DNA from 3 places in the Thermicanus aegyptius DSM 12793 genome. Region 3 is predicted to be linked to each of the others. Evidence: riboswitches for the same ligand, from Rfam matches in the RefSeq annotation. Region 3 holds a riboswitch; each other region holds the start of a gene.

Region 1 (2,266 bases), 1.8 Mb from region 3:
GATAATTTACGGGTTAAAGCCCGTTTCCCCGGATCTGGGTAACGATCAATCCTCCCCATGGCCTGTTCCATCGTTTTATATACCGTAGGGGGTGGTCCCATGGGATTGATGTTGGCACTGAAGTCGAGGAACTGGTCCGGATGAAACGGGAATTTCTCCGCCGCGCTCACCCGATCCCCCCCATGGCCATATTTCTCCAACCGACCCTCTTCGAGGTTCATCCTCGTCACTATCCTTTCCACTTGAACCTCCACTCACATCATCGATCACTCACTTAAAGACGTCCGGATAAACATCTTTCGCGATCTCCTCCAAGGCATCCATGAGACGAGGGCCAGGGCGTGAAACGGTATCCTGATTCAATTGGTAGATTTCTCCATTCTTAACCGCCGGAACTTCCTTCCAGGCCGGACGCTTCTTCACTTCTTCTACGGCATTGGGTACATAATCATAAGTTAACAAAATGACATCCGGTTTGGCCGCCACCGCCTGCTCCTCCGTCCACTTCGGCCAACCTTCCTGATCGGCGGCCACATTGATGGCTCCCGCCGCTTCGAGAAGCTCATTCATAAAAGTTCCCTTTCCGGTGGTATAAAGTTCCGGGGGAGCAGAAATCTCCACCCATACTTTTTTCTTTTTATCGGCTGGGATCGTTTTCGCTTTCTCCACCACCGCCCGGTAACGTTCCTGCATGCCTTTAATCACTTCTTCTCCTTTATCGGAAGTGCCCGTCACTTTCGCCAAAAGTCGAATAGATTCATAGACCTGATTCAGAGAAGTCGCGTCGTTCACCACCAAAACGTTTAACCCCGCTTCCCGCATCTTGGCCACCTGATCCACTTGTCCCGTCACATGCCACTGGTTGGCCAGCACAAGATCGGGATGGAGGGAGACCACTTTCTCAAGATCTACATTCATGTCGCCCACTTTCTCTTTGTTCTTTACCTCTTCCGGATAATTATCATTGCTCGTCACCCCTACGATTTGATCCCCGTATCCCAACGCATAAATAATCTCTGTATTGCTGGGAATGAGGGAGATGATCCGCTCAGGGGCTTTTTCCACCGTAATCTCTTTGCCCGTCCCATCCTTGACGGTCACAGGGAAGGCATTCTCTTTCGTTGGGTTGTTTTCCGTGGGGGCGGTCGTCTGTGGATTCGAAAGTTGACCGGATGCGCTCTGTTCCGGTTTCCCTTGATCGGCACTGCACCCGATCATGCCCATCATGACTAGCGACAAGATAAGCAGGAACAGGCTTAATTTACGAAAGATCGACTGTTTCATTTTTTCCCCTTCCTTTTTACTGGTCTATTGGTCCATAAACATTTTTATAAGGACAGCAGAATCGATTCCCTTTTCTTTCTATCCCACCTCCATCCTCGAGTTTCCCTTCATGGCGGCATGAAAAAGGAGACTTCCCCTTCAGGAAATCTCCTTTTGCAAACGGATTTCGATACAAAGCTATGTATCTTCTCTGCCGTTGCCCTTTTCCTCGAAGGGAACTTGCCGTTCTTTTAGGCAGGTCTCCTGGCTTGCAGTTCCTCGATTCGTTCACCTTCCCATGCACGACGGTACACAGTGGCTGCCTTTCGGCCTAAACGTCTCTCCCTGCTTACAGTGGCGGGACCGCGCCGGATTTCCACCGGACTTCCCTATTAACACTTAGCGAGTCAACTAAGTGACCTAAAAGAGATATGAAGTTGATCTAAGCTTAATTATAGTAAAAAACCGGAATGAATCAACCGTCTTAGGATCTAAACAGGATCAAAATTTACATCATTCATCCTTACTTTACTCCTCTTTCTTTCTGACCACCAATACCGGGCATCTCGTCTGATGTATCACCCCGTAACTAACACTTCCCAAAAGTGAACCTCTTAATGGCCCCATCCCCCTCGCCCCCATCACGATGTAATCCGCCTTCCACTGATCCGCAGCCTCCACGATTTTCTCTGCAGGGTTGCCCATCTCCACAACCTTTTCATAGGGGATGTGGGCTTCTTCCAAAAGGGACAGATAAGGAGTCATCACCGCCTCTCCCAATTCCTCGGCATAGGAACGTATTTCTTCTTTGGAGAAAAAGATCTTGGTATGGGCGGTATCGAAACTGGGCTGTACGTTCATGATAAGAACCTTGGCGGCAAAAGCCTTGGCCAGTTTCATTCCTTCCTGCAGCGCCTCTTTGGAATGGTCAGATCCATCTACCGGAACCAGAATCACCATCTTGAACATCGCCTCCCCTTCCGGCCTTTATCCAATCTGTATG
Region 2 (2,266 bases), 1.3 Mb from region 3:
TTGAGCATCACTCTATCTCCCCTCCTCTTTTCTCAGCAGAAAATAGGTAAAGACAGGAGCCCCAATCAGAGAGGTTACCACTCCGATGGGAAGTTCGTTCGGTGCTGAGATCGTACGGGCGATTGTATCCGAAACGATGAGAAAAATTCCACCCCCAAGAAAAGATAAGGGAAGGAGATGCAGATGCCTGGGGCCTGCGAGCAGACGAATAAAATGAGGGACGACTAGCCCGACAAAGCCAATCACTCCGGCAACCGCTACCCCTGCTGCCGTCACCAAGGAAGCACCTATGATGATCCAACGCTTCGCTTGATCGGTTTCCACCCCAACCGTCTTCGCCACCTCTTCCCCTAGAACCATCACGTCAAGTTCCCTGCCCTTCCATAATAGGATTAAAAAACCGATCAGAATAATGGGTATAATGGGTAATAGCTCCTTCCATCCACGCATAGAAAAACTGCCCATCAGCCAAAAAACGATTTGTCGCAGCTCTTCCCCGCTTAGGGAGATTAACAGGGATATGAAAGCACTCACGAAAGAGCTGATGATGATTCCCGTTAAGATCAGCCTCTCCATCCCCCATCCTATCCCGTAATTGGCGATCGTATAGATCAGAAGGATGGATAGAAGGGCTCCGGCGAAGGAAAATAAAGGAAGCGTGAACCCTCCTAGAAATGCAGGGGGAATATGAAAAAAAAGGGCGATGACGGCTCCTAAAGAAGCTCCCGATGAAACTCCCAAGGTATAGGGATCCGCAAGGGGATTTCGAAGAAGACCTTGAAAAGCGGCCCCGGCTACGGATAATCCCCCTCCCACCAAAAAAGAGAGAAGAATGCGGGGAAAGCGGATCTGCCATACAATTAAATCCACGGTAGGATCAAAGGAGCTTCTCACCCAGGGAAAAAAATGTTCTCCCAATATTTGATAGACGGAAGCCATGGAAATGGGAGAACTGCCCACAGCGGCCGCCATTCCCATAGAAAGGATACCGGCACAACCCATGACCCCATATATAACCATCCATTTTTTCTTACTCATCTTTCTTCCCCTATCCTCCCCTATCCCATCCCGTGACTTACGTTTTATAAAAACGAAGCAAATGAAACGGAAGCACAAAAAAAGGATTTCCCCAAGGAAATCCTGTAAGCGGCAAACGTCCTTTTTAAGCATATCTTTCTTTAGATATTGAAGAAAAAGAAAGAGACGGATGGGAGACATCGCTGCTTACCCTTTTCCTCGAAGGGGATTGCGTGCATCATACCAAACAGGCAGGTCTCCTGACTTGCAGATCATCACCCTCTTCTCTCCCTTCCCATGCCGTAGACACAGTGGGTAAAAAAACGAGAATGGGCTAGCTGCTCACAGTGGCGGGACCGTGACGGATTTTCACCGGCTTCCCTTTTCACACTTGGCAAAACAAGTGACCTGTTCGGAACTATTTCCTCTACTTCATTATATCGAACCCTTCCGTTTTGGCAATACCTTTTATCCACCGCTAACAGGCGGGATAAAAGCAATCTCATCGTCGGGATGAAGAAGTTGATGCGGGAGGGCATATTCATGATTCACCGCCATCATCGCCTGAAAAAGTACCTCCTTCGTTTCCGGAAAACGCTCTGCGATGAAAAGACGCAAATCCTCTAAGGACATCCCTTCCCGATGCTCTACTTCAACGACTCCTCTCCCGATTTTTTCACCCAGACCTGCAAAGAATAAGACACGCACGATTGAATCCCTCCTTCTATCCTGAACGCTTCATTTCCCATCAACCAGGCCCATGGTCACGGATTGAAAAAGGAAAATCTAATCCCAACGACTTTCGGCTTCTTGATCTTCTTGTAACTGCTTTTTATAGACCAAAGAAGAAATCCAAACACTTATCTCATAAAGGAGAATTAACGGAATCGTAACGATCATATCGGAGACAAAATCCGCAGGGGTAACTACGATGGCGATGATGATCAGTATAAAATAGGCGATCTTTCTCATTTTCCGCAAGCGAAGCGGATTTAAGATGCGAAGGCGGGTTAAAAACATGACCACGATCGGCATCTCAAAGATGATGGCGATGGGCAAAAGAATATTAAACATAAACTCGAAATATTGATTAATCCCCAACATCATGGTGATCCCTAGCGAGGCGGAAAGGGATACCATGAATTGAATCATCATGGGAAAAAGGACAAAATACCCGAAACCAAGCCCTAAAACGAAGAGTAAGGTGGCGGCGGGGATAAAGCGAAGGGCGATGGCCTGCTCATTCTTT
Region 3 (2,266 bases):
AATGTGCATGACCGTATCAATCACCGGGAAGAGGAGTGCAGCTCCTGTCCCTTCTCCCAAACGCATCTCCATCTGAAAGATCGGATCAAGGCCAAGATGCCGTAGCGCCACCGCATGTCCCGGTTCTTGTGAAAGATGTGAAGCAAGTAAGAACGGTTTTGCCTTGGGTGCCATTCTCACCGCGATCAGGGCAGCTACCGTTGAGATGAAACCATCCACCACCACGGGAATTCTCCTTCCAGCCGCTCCGATGATTAGACCTGCCAAGGCAGCAATCTCAAGTCCCCCCACTTTACGCAGAACATCAAACGGATCCTGTGGATCGGGTTGATGAAGCCTTAATGCCGTTTCGATCACATGTTCTTTATGCCTCAGACGTCCCTGGGAAACCCCTGTGCCTGCACCGATGACCTCTTTTACAGGAAGGCCGGTTAGTGCAGCGAGCAATGCGGAACTAGCCGTCGTATTGCCGATCCCCATCTCCCCTGTAGCCAGCAGGTTAGCCCCTGAATCCGCCGCCCAATGTGCCACCTCAATTCCGGCCCAGACCGCCTGCACTGCTTCCTCTTCACTCATCGCCTGTTCCCGTAGGAAATTCTTCGTGCCGAAGGCGATTTTCTTCTGAACTAAACCGGGAAGAGATAATTCCGCTGCTACCCCCACATCGACACAGATGACTTGAGCTCCCACCTGACGGGAAATTACGTTGATCGCTGCTCCTCCATGCAGGAAGTTGACCACCATCTGCCGCGTCACCTCTTGCGGAAAGGCGGAAACCCCCTCCGCTGCAATTCCGTGGTCTGCCGCCATGATGATGATCCGTTTGTCGGGGAATTCCGGGCGCTCCATCCCGGTCATTCCTGCCAATCGGATGGCAATTTCCTCTAACTTTCCCAAGCTTCCGGGGGGTTTGGTCAACTGATCCAGGTGCGCCGCCACCAGCTCCATCGCTTCCCGGTTCAGATCCGGGATCTGAGCGATCGCCCCTTCAATCCGTGAACGCGTACTCATCCAAAAACACCTCTTCCATCTATTTTTTCAACCTTTCCTGTGGATGGGGAAACGGCACAACCATGATCTAATTCTTTAAAGACCGCTTATAGGGATGAAGCGTCTGTTTATCTATTCTACTTTCCCCAGATTTGACACCAAAAAAAGAGATCTCCTTTAAGGAAACCTCTCGTGCAAACGGATATGTGGATAGACATCTCAACGTTTCATCGCATCCGAATCTGCCGTTGCCCTTTTCCTCGAAGGGAGCTTGCTCTCTCTTAGGCAGGTCTCCTGGCTTGCAGTTCCTCGATCTGTTCCCCTTCCCATGCACAACGTACACAGTGGTTGCCTTTCGGCGTGAACATCTCTCGCTGCTTACAGTGGCGGGACCGCGCCGGCTTTTCACCGGACTTCCCTATTAACACGTAGTCACTGGACTAAGTGACCTAAAAGAGTGTATGCAATTTAAATTCAAGATTAATTATAGTAAAATTTTTGCAAGTAGGCAAGTGTTCAATTTGCTCTCATCTAATACCGTCGCGCAAGTCGGTACGTATCCCCAGCATGTGATAGATCTTCCTCAGGTCGAGATGTCGGCGGACGATCTCCGCCAAACGGTCGTAACTGTCCGCTCGAATCTGCGCCATCGACCCAGTCGATGCTTGCGGAGGAAGACGATGCCTTTCTCGTATCTCGGAAAGCAAGGCGTTCCGAAAGCGATCGTTATGTAGTATCCCATGCAGGTAGGTTCCGATGACCAGACCATCACGGGAGAGATTTCCCTCCGTCCGCAACTTCTTCTCATTCCACTCTTTAACGTGGGCAAAGGGCTGCGACTCCAATCCATACTCCGTGATTCCCATATGAATCTCATACCCTGCGACATCAAGACCCTCGTATTTTCCTAAGAGAGTTCCCTCGACCAAAACCGTTCGCTTTTCAGCGCAGATCTTTGTGATGGTATCGAAAAAGCCCAACCCATCCATCTCGCTGATCTCCGATTCCCGATGATCCGGATCTAAGATCTTCTGTCCAAGCATTTGATAGCCTCCACAGATTCCTACCATAAGTTTCCCCTCCCTGCGCGCATCCAAAAGAGGGGTCACCCACCCGTTTTCTTTAAGCCAGAGAAGATCGACCATCGTATTCTTGGTCCCCGGGAGGATAACGGCATGCGCCTGTTTTATCTCCTGCGGTTTTTCGCAAAAGTAAACATGTACCCCCTCTTCCAGAAAGAGCGGATCAAAGTCGGTGAAATTGGCCATGTGGGGAA

The links. A riboswitch is a leader RNA that binds a small molecule or an ion and turns the genes downstream of it on or off. The one in region 3 is predicted to bind cobalamin.
Region 1: another riboswitch for cobalamin. It lies ahead of THEAE_RS0112000 (ABC transporter substrate-binding protein); the one in region 3 lies ahead of cobT (nicotinate-nucleotide--dimethylbenzimidazole phosphoribosyltransferase).
Region 2: another riboswitch for cobalamin. It lies ahead of THEAE_RS0109130 (FecCD family ABC transporter permease); the one in region 3 lies ahead of cobT (nicotinate-nucleotide--dimethylbenzimidazole phosphoribosyltransferase).

What each region holds. Positions count from the first base shown of each region.
Region 1 covers NZ_KI783301.1:2,261,691-2,263,956, forward strand. Annotated here, with positions in the region: gene cobD (threonine-phosphate decarboxylase CobD) at 1-242, opposite strand, end outside; gene THEAE_RS0112000 (ABC transporter substrate-binding protein) at 271-1,284, opposite strand; cobalamin riboswitch at 1,501-1,702, opposite strand; gene THEAE_RS0112005 (universal stress protein) at 1,792-2,232, opposite strand.
Region 2 covers NZ_KI783301.1:1,699,699-1,701,964, reverse strand. Annotated here, with positions in the region: gene THEAE_RS20545 (ABC transporter ATP-binding protein) at 1-8, opposite strand, end outside; gene THEAE_RS0109130 (FecCD family ABC transporter permease) at 13-1,038, opposite strand; cobalamin riboswitch at 1,251-1,444, opposite strand; gene moaD (molybdopterin converting factor subunit 1) at 1,486-1,725, opposite strand; gene tatC (twin-arginine translocase subunit TatC) at 1,804-2,266, opposite strand, start outside.
Region 3 covers NZ_KI783301.1:443,484-445,749, reverse strand. Annotated here, with positions in the region: gene cobT (nicotinate-nucleotide--dimethylbenzimidazole phosphoribosyltransferase) at 1-1,011, opposite strand, end outside; cobalamin riboswitch at 1,258-1,458, opposite strand; gene THEAE_RS0102345 (cobyric acid synthase) at 1,518-2,266, opposite strand, start outside.